Regions from separate parts of the Novosphingobium sp. CCH12-A3 genome, predicted to be linked through region 2. Evidence: riboswitches for the same ligand, from Rfam matches in the RefSeq annotation. Region 2 holds a riboswitch; the other holds the start of a gene.
The links. Region 2 has a riboswitch for cobalamin ahead of AX703_RS03895 (TonB-dependent siderophore receptor). Riboswitches for the same ligand answer to the same signal wherever they lie in the genome.
Positions count from the first base shown of each region.

Region 1: linked by a shared signal. The riboswitch ahead of AX703_RS10690 (TonB-dependent siderophore receptor) and the one ahead of AX703_RS03895 (TonB-dependent siderophore receptor) in region 2 are both predicted to bind cobalamin.

Region 1 covers NZ_LSIA01000136.1:964-7,773, reverse strand. Annotated here, with positions in the region: gene AX703_RS10715 (2-oxoglutarate dehydrogenase E1 component) at 1-75, opposite strand, end outside; gene sucD (succinate--CoA ligase subunit alpha) at 294-1,178, opposite strand; gene mdh (malate dehydrogenase) at 1,296-2,258, opposite strand; gene AX703_RS10700 (hypothetical protein) at 2,585-2,884, opposite strand; gene AX703_RS10695 (cell wall hydrolase) at 3,143-4,312, opposite strand; cobalamin riboswitch at 4,668-4,869, shown strand; gene AX703_RS10690 (TonB-dependent siderophore receptor) at 4,938-6,810, shown strand, end outside.
Region 2 covers NZ_LSIA01000053.1:24,729-31,538, forward strand. Annotated here, with positions in the region: gene AX703_RS03875 (hypothetical protein) at 315-812, shown strand; gene AX703_RS03880 (cobyrinate a,c-diamide synthase) at 956-2,266, opposite strand; gene cobO (cob(I)yrinic acid a,c-diamide adenosyltransferase) at 2,263-2,862, opposite strand; gene AX703_RS03890 (hypothetical protein) at 2,859-3,431, opposite strand; cobalamin riboswitch at 3,624-3,824, opposite strand; cobalamin riboswitch at 3,883-4,075, shown strand; gene AX703_RS03895 (TonB-dependent siderophore receptor) at 4,278-6,194, shown strand; gene AX703_RS03900 (DUF1636 domain-containing protein) at 6,194-6,601, shown strand; gene cobT (nicotinate-nucleotide--dimethylbenzimidazole phosphoribosyltransferase) at 6,598-6,810, shown strand, end outside.

The DNA of each region.
Region 1 (6,810 bases), on a different contig from region 2:
GTTGGCCCACGAAGGGCCGGGCTGCGGACCTTCCTGTGCCGGATCCACGTCGAAATCGTGCAGTTCAGAACCCATCATCAACTCCTGGTCCCCCCGGGGAGGTTGGGGGCTTCGGACTTCTTCCGCTCCACTGACCGTGGAACCGACCCTTCCGGCGCTCGCCTCGAAAGACTTGCGCAAAAATCCATAACTGAGGCAGGCCGCTTCCGTTGCGGTGTCTACCCTGAAATCTTCAAGCATCCGCCCGGTGGCACCTTACGCAAGGTAACCTATCCGGGCGGTAGCTTTTGGCCTCAGCCCTTCAGCACCTCGGCCAGCGTCTCGCCCAGCAGCGAGGGCGAGGCGGAGACCTTGATGCCGGCGGCTTCCATGGCCGCGATCTTGCTTTCAGCATCGCCCTTGCCGCCCGATACGATGGCGCCGGCATGGCCCATGCGGCGGCCCGGAGGCGCGGTGCGGCCCGCGATGAAGCCGGCCATCGGCTTCTTGCGGCCACGCTTGGCCTCGTCGATCAGGAACTGTGCGGCCTGCTCCTCGGCATCGCCGCCGATCTCGCCGATCATGATGATCGACTTGGTGGCTTCGTCGGCCAGGAACAGTTCGAGCACGTCGATGAAGTTGGTGCCGTTGACCGGGTCCCCGCCGATGCCGACAGCGGTGGTCTGGCCAAGGCCGATGGCCGAGGTCTGGAACACCGCCTCATAGGTCAGCGTGCCCGAGCGCGAGACCACGCCGACAGAGCCTTCCTTGAAGATCGAACCGGGCATGATGCCGATTTTGCACTGGTTGGGCGTCAGCACGCCGGGGCAGTTCGGACCGATCAGGCGGCTCTTCGAACCCGACAGCGCGCGCTTGACCTTGACCATGTCGAGCACGGGCACGCCCTCGGTGATCGCCACGATCAGCTCCATCTCGGCATCGATCGCCTCGAGGATGGCGTCGGCGCAGCCCGAAGGCGGCACGTAGACGCATGATGCGGTCGCACCGGTGACGGCCTTGGCCTCGGCCACGGTATCGAACTGCGGCAGGCCGATGTGGGTCGTGCCGCCCTTGCCGGGGGTCACGCCGCCAACCATCTGCGTGCCGTAGTCAAGCGCAGCCTGCGTGTGGAAGCTGCCGGTCTTGCCGGTCATCCCCTGCGTGATGACCTTGGTGTTCTTGTCGACGAGAATGGACATCAATCACTTCCGGATATTGCGTCCCCGCGAAGGCGGGGACCTCGGTGTTGTTACGCAACACCTGCGTAAACCGACTGAGGCCCCCGCCTGCGCGGGGGCGCACGTCATCCTACCAAATTAAGCCAGCGAGCTATCGATGCCCTTGCAGGCTTCCAGCAGTTCCTTGACCGCGTCGACCGAGACCTGGAGGTTCGACTTGGCTTCGTCGTCCAGCTCGATCTCGATCACCTGCTCAACGCCGTTCGCGCCGATCAGCACGGGCACGCCAACGTAGAGGCCGTCAACGCCGTACTGGCCATCGACGTAGGCAGCGCAGGGCAGGATGCGCTTCTGGTCATTGAGGTAGGCTTCGGCCATGGCGATGCCCGAAGCGGCCGGGGCGTAGAACGCCGAGCCGGTCTTGAGCAGGCCGACGATCTCGCCGCCGCCCGAACGGGTGCGCTGCACGATCGCGTCGATCTTCTCCTGGGTGGACAGGCCCATCTTGACGAGGTCGGGCACCGGAATGCCGTTGACCGTCGAGTACTGGGTGACGGGCACCATGGTGTCGCCGTGGCCACCAAGCACGAACGTGTTCACGTCGCGGATCGAGACGCCGAATTCCCAGGCGAGGAACGTGCTGAAGCGCGCCGAGTCGAGCACGCCGGCCATGCCGACGACCTTGTTGTGCGGCAGGCCGGAGAATTCGCGCAGCGCCCAGACCATCGCGTCGAGCGGGTTGGTGATGCAGATGACGAAAGCGTCGGGCGCGTTGTCACGGATGCCTTCGCCAACAGCCTTCATCACCTTGAGGTTGATGCCGAGCAGGTCTTCGCGGCTCATGCCCGGCTTGCGGGCAACGCCTGCGGTCACGATGATCACGTCGGCACCGGCAATGTCGGCATAGTCGTTGGTGCCGGTGATCTTGGCGTCGAAGCCTTCGACCGGGCCGCACTGCGAAAGGTCGAGCGCCTTGCCCTGCGGCACGCCTTCGACCACGTCGAACAGGACGATGTCACCCAGTTCCTTCTGGGCGGCGAGGTGGGCCAGCGTGCCCCCGATATTGCCTGCGCCGATAAGCGCGATCTTCTTGCGTGCCATGCTCTACGGTCCTTTCCCGTTCGCGGGGACAAGCATACAAATGCCAGCAGAGCTTTCGCCCAGGTCCCTCCCGTGCCCCGCGAGACAGGAAGGTTCTGGCAGAATGAATCGGGCCCTAGGCCCGCGCGCACACGAATGCAACCGCGAAAACCCGCTATATCCGGGGTTTTTGTGATATCAGTTCGCAATAGCAAAAGGTCTGTTTCCGAGGTGTTGCGCAACCCCGCAATGCAAGGTTGGGGCGCAAACTATCCGACCAGCAAAAAGCCCCGGCGTCTCCACCGGGGCTCCCTTTTGTTTTTCCTCTCCGCAAACTCTTGCGCGGATCAGCTGTGCTTGCGCTTCAGGAAGTCGCGCGCCATCCGCCGGTCGAGTGTTGCACAGACCTCGACCCAGAATTCCACGCGGTTCGGCTCGCCGCTGCGTTCGGCAATGACCGCAGCGTCTCGTGCGCGCGCTGCTGCTGCAAATCCATGCGCGGCGAACATGCGGAGCGCGGTGTCCAGCGCCTCGTCGTGGCACTGAGATCCCGTACCATTGTCGTTTATCGCCCGCAGGTGTCGCGCCTGGATCCGTCGCGAAAGACAGGGGGAAATGATGCCGTAACGGGGCGCAAATCGCAGCATGGTGCCTCAACTCTCTGACGGCGCCGGGGACAATCGGTGCCGTTCTCCACGACCCCGCCCTAGACCCACCTGCGCTAAGAGTGTGTGTGACGACACGGTAAAGGAACGAATAACCACCCGTCCTGAAACAGATTTGCGACGAGCGGAATGGAACAGGTCTGCGCAATCCCGAACCCGCTCTTCCTGAGCCTGTCGAAGGACGCAGGCGCAGCATCAGATGCTTCGACAAGCTCAGCATGAGCAGACTTCGGCGTCTGCTCAAGCCCCCGGCTGCGCGATCCACTTGTTGGCGTTCTCGTACCCCGGCAGCACGGAGCCACTGCCCGAAACGGGCGCTCCGGTAGCGCCCGCCTTCACGCCGGGCAGCACCTGCGGGCGGACTAGGTTCTGCGTCGGGGCGACTTGCGAGATGGCCGCAGCCGGTGTCGCAGTCGCAGCACCCGGCGCCACGATCCGCCCTTCCTCGAACGCCTTCTCCAGCGCCAGCGGATCGGCAATGTCGACGGGCGAGGGCGTCCATGTGCGCGGATGCGGCGCGGCAATCGGCTCGCCGCCGAGATAGCGCGCGGTGAACGCCGCCGGACGCCCCGCTGCCCCTGCCCAGCGATAGAAGCGATGCGCCCCGATCGTGCCGATGAACGAAAGGCTCGGCGCCCAGTAGGGATGCACCGCCGTCGTATGATAATGCGTCGCCAGTCCCACCGGCGCATAGACATAGCCGGCCAGCGCATCGGCGGCCACGCGCCGCGCCCGGTCCCAGAATGCCTTCATCGGCTTGCGCGCCAGCGAGCCATCGCACGCGAACGAGAACTGGCACCCCGGCCGCTCCGACCCCTGGTAGACTACGCCGCACACCGTGTTCGGCCATGCCGGATGCGCCACGCGGTTGAGCACCACTTGCGCCACCGCGCGTTGCCCGCCGTCAGGCTCGCTCGCCGCCTCATAATAGATTGCTGCGGTCAGGCACTGCAGAGCCCGCCAGCGGTCCTCGCTCGACCCGGCCGCCGACACCGGACGGGCCGAGAGGATCTCGGCATCCGAATGGCTCTGGTCCCATTTCGCCTGCGCTTCTGTCGGCGCGATCAGCCCGCTGTCGCTGGTGTCGAGCCAGTAGAACGCCGAGCCCGGAAAGCTGTCACCCCCGCGCTCGAACGGTTGCAGTCCCGCCATCTGCGCGCGCGCGACAGCCGCTTGAACGCCGCCCGGTTCGCCCCACCCGGTCGGCCCGAGCAGCAGACCCAGCACGCCGAACATCGCCACGCCGCCCAGCCGCTGCCGCATCAGCGAAGGCGCGCGCAAGGCGTTGCGGATCGAGCGCATATCCCGGCGCCGGATCCGCGCCGCAAAATCGAGCGGACGCTGCTCGCCATAAGCCGTCGCTGCCACGCCGGGCAGTTCGATCGGGCGATAGGCAAGCTCGAGAGGCATGGGGCTGGGCTGAATCCTGAAAATCCTCAATTGCGCTAACCTTTTGCGCCCCCTCGCGCACGGCCGCATTTCCCGCTGTCCCGATGCGGCACAAGCTCCTGCGATCCGGTTAACTGGCGAGCCCACGGCCTGGCGCTCAGATCGGAAAACCTCACGCAAAGACGCGAAGACGCAAAGAGGTCGTGCGCTGCCGCAGGCAATGCTCTTGGATAATCGCCGCAGGAGGTGATGGCTGTCCTATCGAACCTGCGCGGCATCTTCGCGTCTTTGCGGCTTTGCGTGAGAATGAATTGGGCAGCAAACCTGCCCCGAAGTACGTAGTTCCTCTTGCAGCGCAGCAAAGTTCCCGCTAGTTCCCCGCGCCGACGCCAACGGTGCCCGGTAACACGGGCTAAGAGGGAAGCCGGTTCAAATCCGGCGCTGCCCCCGCAACTGTAACCGGAGAGCGCGCTGTCCAGTGATGCCACTGGTGCCGGATTCGATCCCCGGTACTGGGAAGGCGGGCAGCGGGCGATGACCCGGGAGCCAGGAAACCTGCCGATGGTAGTCGTTCCGCGGCCGGGCGGGGTGTACCGGGCGCACGCGACGAGGCGCGCCAGATTCATGGCCCAGCGCACCTCTCGCCATGGACGGCATCAACCGTTCGTGGCCGGAGTTGCGTCCTGTGAAGAAGTACCTGCTTTCCGTTTCTGCCCTTACCCTTGCGACGCCTGCGCTTGCCCAAGGTACGGACGACGTCGTCGTGGCTGACTACAAGATCGACCCGGCAACCATCACCGTCATTGCCACCGGCAGCGAAACCCCGCTCAGCAAGACCGGCCAGCCCGTCACCGTCATCACCGCCGACGAAATCCAGTCGATCCAGGGCCCCGACATCACCCGCGTCCTCGAACGCGTCCCCGGCCTGACAATTACCCGCAACGGCGGCCCCGGCAGCTTCACCGGCGTGCGTTTGCGCGGCTCGGATGCCGAGCAGGTCCTCGTCCTCGTCGATGGCGTTCGCCTCGAAGACGTCTCGGCCCCCTCGGGCGGCTTTGACTTCGGTACGCTGACCCCCGGCGGCGTCGAGCGGATCGACGTGCTGCGCGGCTCCAACTCCATCGTCTGGGGCAGCGCGGCCATCGGCGGCGTGATCGCGGTCCAGTCGCGCGAACTCAACGGCATTGAAGCCAGTGCCGAACTGGGCGCGAACGACAGCTATCTCGCCGATGCTGCAGCAGGCATCGCGTCAGACTTCGGTGCGCTCACCCTCAACGGCGGCTACAGCCGCAGCGATGGCGTCTCGGCCGCAGCGGTCGGCACCGAACCCGATGGCTTCCGCCAGTGGCGCGTCGGGGGAAGGGGCCGCGTGAACCTGTCGCAAGACCTCGCGATCGTCGCCACTGCCCGCTACGCCGACACCCGCACCGACATCGACGGTTTCGGCCCGCCGACCTACCTCGTGTTCGGCGATACCCCCGAATACCAGACCACCCGCCAAGCCTCGGGCCGCGTCGGCCTGCGCTACACCGGCAGCAATCTCACGCTCAACACCGGCTTCGCGATCTCGGATACCAAGCGCGACTACTACGACCCGACTTTCGGCACTGATCCGTCCTACGGCTACAAGGGCCGCTCGGAGCGCGTTGACCTGACGGGCCGCGTCAACCTGCCTGCCGATTTCACGCTCGATTTCGGCGGTGACAGCGAATGGACGCGCTTCTCGAGCACTTTCGATGCACAGGCCAAGGCCAACCTCACCTCGGGCCACGCCCTGCTTGGCTGGAGCAGCGATCGCGCCAGCCTCGCCGCCGGTGTCCGCATTGACGATCACAGCCGGTTCGGCACGGCCTGGACCTTCGGTGCCAACGGCGCGTTCGAATTGGTCGATAACCTCCGCCTGCGCGCCAGCTATGGCGAGGGCTTCAAGGCCCCGACGCTCTACCAGCTGCTTTCAAACTATGGCAACGCCGCGCTCAACCCCGAACGCAGCAAGAGCTACGACGCCGGCCTCGAATGGGGCGCGCCCTACGGCAAGCTTCACGCTGCGGTCACGGTCTTCCGCCGCGATAGCCGCAACCTGATCACCTTCGTATCTTGCGCCAGCCTCAACGCCTGTGCCACGCGTCCTTTCGGCCTCTACGACAACGTCGGCCTTGCCCGCGCACAGGGCGTCGAAGCCGAACTCGGCGCGCGTCCTACCGACACGCTCCACCTGCAGGCCGCATACACCTACCTCGAAACCGAGAACCGCACGCGCGGCACCGCCAACTTCGGCAAGGACCTCGCGCGCCGTCCTGCCCACGCGCTGACCCTCTCGAGCGACTGGACATCTCCCCTCGCGGGCCTCGCCCTCGGTGCCGACTTGCGCCTCGTCGGAGACAGCTTTGACAACGCGTCGAACACCCGCCGCCTCGATGGCTACGCGTTGACCACCGTGCGCGCCAGCTTCCCCCTGACCGAGAAGGTGGAACTCTACGGCCGTGTCGAGAACGTGTTCGACGTGAATTACCAGACCG
Region 2 (6,810 bases):
TGTGGCCTTGAGGCAATGGGCTAAACGCTGGCTGGCAGGAGAATTCCATGGAGTGGGGACGCGCTGCGTGCGGCATTGCGCGACTTTGGGACTGTGATTGCGGCTGTGGGGAATAGGATTCCCGAGATCGGGGATCGTAGGACCAACTTCGGACGATGCTGATCCCGTTTCCTGGCACCACTTTGCCAAGGGGCGAGTCGCGCTTTGCGCGCACCGCGCGGAAGGGTTTGGCATTCATTTCAGAGAGATAGGTCGATTATAATGTTGACCGTTAAAGCCCCGATGTGATGCCATGCGGTGAAAGGGGAACTTCGATGCTGCATGGGGCAATCACGCCGGAGACGGTCTTCAATCCGATTTTTGCCCAAAGGAATGCAAACGGTGCCGCAACAGAGCAATGCAGATACAAGCGTCTGATCAATGGTGAACTCGCCCGCCAGTCCATTCCCTTGGCGCATATGGCAGACAAGCTCGGACTGCTGCGGTCCAAGCTACACAAGGTCCTTCGGCAGGGGGCGTTTCTAGGCGAAGAGCTTCGCGATCGGCTTTTCGAGGAATTGGGGATAGACCACACTCGAGCGACTATTGCCGTGTCCATGCTCAAAAATGAGGCGGCCTATCACGATCAGGCGGTATTCCTGGCAGCAGAAGCACTGAAAGGTTTGTACTGCGAAGCAGCGTTGGCAAGACGAGGTGCAATCCAGGTCAATCTGAGGCCGGCGATCATCCATACCGCCTTGGGCAGAGCCTATGAGATGTTGCTGACACATCAGGAACGCGTTTTGGAGGCAAACCGGACGTTGTTGAGCTGAGTCAGTCCGGAGGATGTGTTCGGTAATGCACCATCGCCAGGTTCCAGGCATCTGCGAAAGCGCCAGTAAAGCCGGTCCCGCCTTGACAGCGGACGTTCGAGGCTGATGATGGCTTCATCAGCTCCTGCCATCTGTTAATCAGTTCACGACCCGGTCGCGTCGGCTGTGCGAGGCCGGAAGATTGAAGCGGCGGCCGACATGGCGGACTGAAAATAGAGGTGTACGTAACTGGCCCAGAGGCTGCCACAGTGGTAGATTGCTTCCCCCTCAGCGCCCTTCGTGCCTTGTGCGCCGCAATAGCGCCGGACCGTCGTTTCGAGCCGAGAATAGTGGAACGTGTGGCCTCGCAATATGCCGCCATTCAACTCGACGGATTGCAAGCCGAGGGCCGCAAGACGGCCTTGCATGATACCCTTACCAGGCATCAGCTTCAGCATCGGCGCGCTGTGACCTTTACCGTCATCGAGCTCATCAAGGCAGTAAAGCATACCGCCGCATTCCGCCAAAATCGGTTTGCCCGCCCGATGATGCGCACGGATCGCGGCAATCATCGAATGGTTTTGCGACAGTTCTGCAAGATGAAGTTCGGGATAGCCGCCTGGAAGCCATAGCGCATCACATTCAGGAAGAGATTGATCGGCCATGGGCGAGAAGAACAGCACCTGCGCGCCCATCTCTTCAAGGCACGCGACATTGGCGGGATAGATGAAGGCAAAAGCCCCAGCGCGGGCTATGGCGATGCGCAAGCCCGCCAGCAGCGGTGGCACGCTCGCTGTCACCTCCGTGGCGAAGGCCACCGGTTCAGGCAGCCATAGAGCATCATCACCAAGGCAAGCTGCGGCTGCATCGATCCGGCAGTCGATATCGCCCACTTCTCCCGCCTGTACCAGACCAAGGTGCCGTTCGGGCAAGGCCACATCCGGGCTTGGGGGCATGGAACCGAGCCAGCGCATTCCCGGCGGTAGGCTTTCGCGCAGCATCGCGGCGTGGCGCTCGCTGCCAACGCGATTGGCCAGCGCTGCAACCACGCGGATGTCATCGCGATAAGTGGCAAGACCATGCGCCAGCGCTCCGAAGGTCTGTGCCATGGCGCTACCGTCGATGACCGCCAGCACCGGCAGGCCAAAGCGTACGGCCAAGTCCGCAGCGGAAGGATCGCCATCAAACAAGCCCATGACGCCTTCGACAAGGATCAGGTCTGCTTCGCGGGCAGCCTCATGCAACAGACGGCGACATTGCGCCTCGCCCACCATGAAGAGATCCAGCTGGTAGACCGGTGCACCGCAGGCGCGTTCGAGGATCATCGGATCCAGGAAGTCAGGGCCGAATTTGAACACGCGGACCCGCCGCCCTGCCTGCACGTGGCGGCGGGCAAGAGCGGCCGTGACCGTCGTCTTGCCCTGCCCCGAAGCCGGCGCGCTGACCAGCAACGCTCGGCAAGATGCGGTCGTCACCGATCGATCCCTTCTTGGGCGCGCACGCCGTCACGGAAGGCATGCTTCACGTCGCGGATCGCGCTCACGGCGTCGGCGGCGGCAATCAGCGCATCGTCTGCGGCACGACCGGTGATGACCACGTGCTGCATCGCCGGTCGCGCCTCGATCGCGGGCATGATCTCATCGAGCGCGAGATAGCGGTAGGTGATGAGGTAGGTCAATTCATCGAGCACGACGAGGCTGATGTCAGGTTCGGCCAGCGCAGCTTTGGCCTTTTCCCAGCCCGCCCTCGCAGCGGCAATGTCACGTGTCCGATCCTGCGTTTCCCAAGTGAAACCCTCGCCGCACTTCTCCCAGATCACATCGGGGTGCGAGGCGAAGAAGGCGCGTTCACCGACGTTTTCCGCACCCTTGATGAACTGGAACACCGCCGCTTTGCGACCGTAGCCGAGCGTCCGCGCCACCATGCCAAAGGCGCTGGAGGACTTGCCCTTGCCGTTGCCGGTGAGAACCAGCAGCAGGCCTTTGTCGCGCGTGGCGGCGGCGATCTTGGCATCGACCACCGCCTTGTGCTTGCGGGCGCGCTCGCGGTGCGCCTCTGGGGTTTCGCTCATTGCTCTGCTCGTGAGGCAAGCGAGGGGCGCGCGGCGACCAGCAAGGCATAGATGCCTGCTGCAGTTGCGGTCCACAGCAGAGTGGCCGCAAGGGTCGGTGGGAAATAGCGAGCGAGGCGGGGCATAAAGCCTGCGACGGTCGGATCGGTAAAACGGCCACCGAGGAAGTAGAATCCGCCACTGGAGAACAGCTCGGAAACCAGCGTGGCAACGCTGACCAGCGCCAGCAGCCCCAGCAGTGATGACGGTTCGGTGCCCAGCTTGTCCGCGCCCGCGCGCCCGGCCAGCCACATCGTGCCGTAGGCCGGAACGAGCATCCAGTAGGCAGGGGTGAAGCAGAAGCTGGACTGGCCGAACCAGCCGATCACTGTCACGTCGATGGCAAAGGCGAGCAGGAAGAGCCCTGCAAAAGCAGTCGCGCGGCGCAGGAAGAAACCGCCGACGAAGAAACTGGCAAGGCTGGTGTCAGGCAGGTGCATGACATTGCTGAGCGAATGGGTGCGGGTTACGAGCATGACGATCGCAAGCGCGCCAAACATCGCGAGATCAGGACGCGAAATACGGACCATGATTGGCCTCCTGTGAACAGGTATGAATTGATTGTGCGCATGCGTGATGCGCAGGATCGGCAAGACGTGCGGACGCGCACGTCTGGCTGGATCTCAGGTGCTGGTCATCACGGATCTCCCTCCGACAAGAACGCACAACAGTGTCGTCCGCGAAGGGTGTGCCTTCGTCCGCCCGGTACATCCCGCCCGCGCAGAGAAACGACCGCAACAGGCCGGTTTCCTGACTTCCGGATCGTCGCGCCTTTCGCCGCCTTCTCGGGCCGAAACCCAATGGCATGATGGCGATGCGCTACCGGTTACAGTTGCGGGAGCAGTGCCGGATTGGGTGGCTTGCGACCACCGCCCGGACTTCCCGATTAAGCCCTTTCGGGCACCCGTTGCGAAAGACTGGATAAGCCAAGCAATTGATCTGCGCAAGTATTCGCACTTGCAGCAGCAAAAACATGTCGCTACCTGCACCGCCGCGACAGGTTCCCCGAGAGGGGATCAAAAGGGAACGGGGTGTAAAACTCCGGCTGCCCCTGCAACTGTAAGCGGCGAGCCGACCGGCCAATTACGCCATTGGGACCTCACCGTCCTGAGAAGGCGGCCGGACCGGCATTGACCCGCGAGCCAGGAGACCTGCCTGTTGCGGTCGTTCTTCGTTCGGGCAGGGTGCACCGGACGTTCGAGGTTGCCGGCTTGCAAAGGCGGCACACCCCTCGCGCAACGACAGCCATTGCCTGCCGGGAAGCCCCGTGCGGGAAGCGATGCCGTGTTGCGCCTTGCGGTGCATATGCCGGCGCGTGCTTCCTTCGCGTGTCTGAGCGGCAGGTCCATGCCGTTCGTACCGAAGGGAGCCGCACCATGCGTCCTGCCCATATTCCTGTTGTTTCGCTTGCCACGCTACTCGCCTCGCCCGCTTTAGCCGAGGACGCGCCTGATCCTTCAATCGTCGTTACTGCCTTGCGCAGCCCGGTCGAGCAGAGCGCAGTCTCTGCCACCGTAACCGTGCTTGACGAAACGGCGATCCGCGCCCAGCAGCCGATCGCGCTCACCGATCTAATGCTGCGCACGCCAGGCGTCAGCCTTTCGCGCAATGGTGGCTTTGGCACCGCCACATCGCTACGCATCCGCGGCGCCGATTCCTCGCAGACCGTGATGGTGATCGACGGTGTGCGCATTTCCGATCCGTCGGCCACCGGCGGCGGCTATTCGTTCTCCAACCTGCTGATCGACGACATCGAGCGCGTGGAAATCCTGCGCGGGCCGCAATCGATCCTGTGGGGAAGCGATGCCATCGGCGGCGTGGTCAGCGTACTGACGCGACGCGCGGAACAGCCGCTGGAAGGGAGCGTGGCGGTCGAAGCCGGCACCCACTCCACGGTCAACGCCCAGGCTGGCATTGGCGGGGCCGGATCATTGCTCGACTGGCGCGTGGCGGGCTCCGCCTTCACCACCGATGGCATCTCCGCACGCAGCAACGGCACGGAGGACGATGGCTACCGCCGCGTTTCCGCCAGCGGCACAGCCACGCTCAAGCTCACGCCAAACCTGTCGGTCGACTTGCGCGGCTATTTGGCCGATGCGCGCAACGAATTCGATGGCAGCTCGGGGGACGCGCGTACCTATGGCCTGACCACCGAATGGACCGGTTATGCAGGTGTCAATCTGGCCCTGTTCGATGGGCGCCTCACCAACCGCATTGCCGTGCTGCAGACCGAAACGGACCGCGAGAACTACGATCCGGCGCGCTCGATCCGGTCCTTGAACTTCGATGCGCATGGCCGCGTGCGCCGTTTCGAATATCAAGGCAACTTGAAGCTTGCAGAAGGTCTCAGCGCCAAATTCGGGGCTGAACGCGAGGAGCAGCGCATGACCAGCGCCTCACCCGGCAACAATACCGCCGATTACGCCCTCGTCCCGCAAAGCGCCGATACGAACAGCGTCTACGGCGAGTTGCGCCTCACCCCGCTCATCGGCCTGACGCTGAACGGCGGTGTGCGCCACGACGACCAATCCCGCTTCGGCGGCAACACAGTTCTTACCGGAGGCGCAGTCTACACGCCTAACGCCGGGCAGACTGTGCTGCGCGCCAGCTATGATGAAGGCTTCAAGGCTCCTTCGCTCTACCAGCTGTTCAGCATTTACGGTTCTGCCGTGTTGCAACCGGAGCAGGCCAAGGGTTGGTCGGTCGGCGCCGAACAGTCACTCGGCGAAGTTTTCCACGCTTCGGCGACCTGGTTCGAGCGGGAAACCGAAAATCTGATCGACTTCGCCTTCTGTCCGACCACCGGCACCTTGCCCGCCGCGTGCTATATCCCCGGCACGACAACCACACGCTTCGGCTACTACGCCAACGTGCGCAAGGCCCACGCCAAGGGGCTGGAGCTGGCCGGCAGCGCGCAGCTTGGCGTGCTCTTTGCGACAGCAAACTACAGCTGGATCGAAGCGGAGGACCGTTCGCCCAGCAGCACTGATATCGGCCGTCAGCTTGCCCGCGTGCCGCGCCATCTTGCCAATCTGGAAAGCGGGGTGGACCTGCCGAAGGGCCTGCGCGCCAGTGTGGCCGCCCGCTATTCGGGCGAGACTTTCGACCGGGCCGGCAGCAGCACCGAGCTGCCAGCCTATTGGCTGGTCGATCTTCGCGCCGCGTGGCGGGTTGCCGAAGGGCTGACCATCAATGCCCGCGCTGAGAACATCATGGACAAGCGCTACGAGACAGCGGGCGGCTATGGTGCCCTCGGGCGTACGGTCTACCTTGGTCTGAGGAGCCGGTTCTGATGCTGCGCGCGATCGAACCCGGCCCAGCGGTGGTCGTCTGCTCAACCTGCCGCCTTTCTGCCGATCAGCGTGAGGATGCAGAAGGCCAGCGGGGCGGTGCCCTGCTTGCCCAAGCAATGCGCAGTCTCCAACAGGCCGATCCCGCACTGTCCGCAGTGGCGGTGCAGGAGACTGCATGCCTCTTCGCCTGCCAGCAGCATTGCACCGTGCATCTGCGCGCATCGGGCAAGATCGGCTACGTCCTGGGTAGGTTCACCCCCACCGAGGAGGCGGCCCGCGCTATTCTCGAATACGCCACTCTCCATGCGCAAAGCGCGGAAGGCGTAGTGCCCTATGGCCAATGGCCCGAAGGCGTGAAGGGACAGTTCATTGCCCGTACCCCGCCGGAAGGCTTCGTCTGCGCATGATCTGCTTCACCGATGAGGCAGCCTTCGCCTTTGCACTCACTGCGTTGCCCGCCCCCGACGCGCAGGCCAGCGCACAAGCGCGAGAACGGCAGGAGAGTCTGACCAAACCTGCCGGATCGCTGGGCCGGTTGGAAGAGATCGCCGTATTCATGGCCGCCTGGCAAGGCAAGGCACAGCCATCTATCGACCGAGTGCAGGCGGTGGTCTTT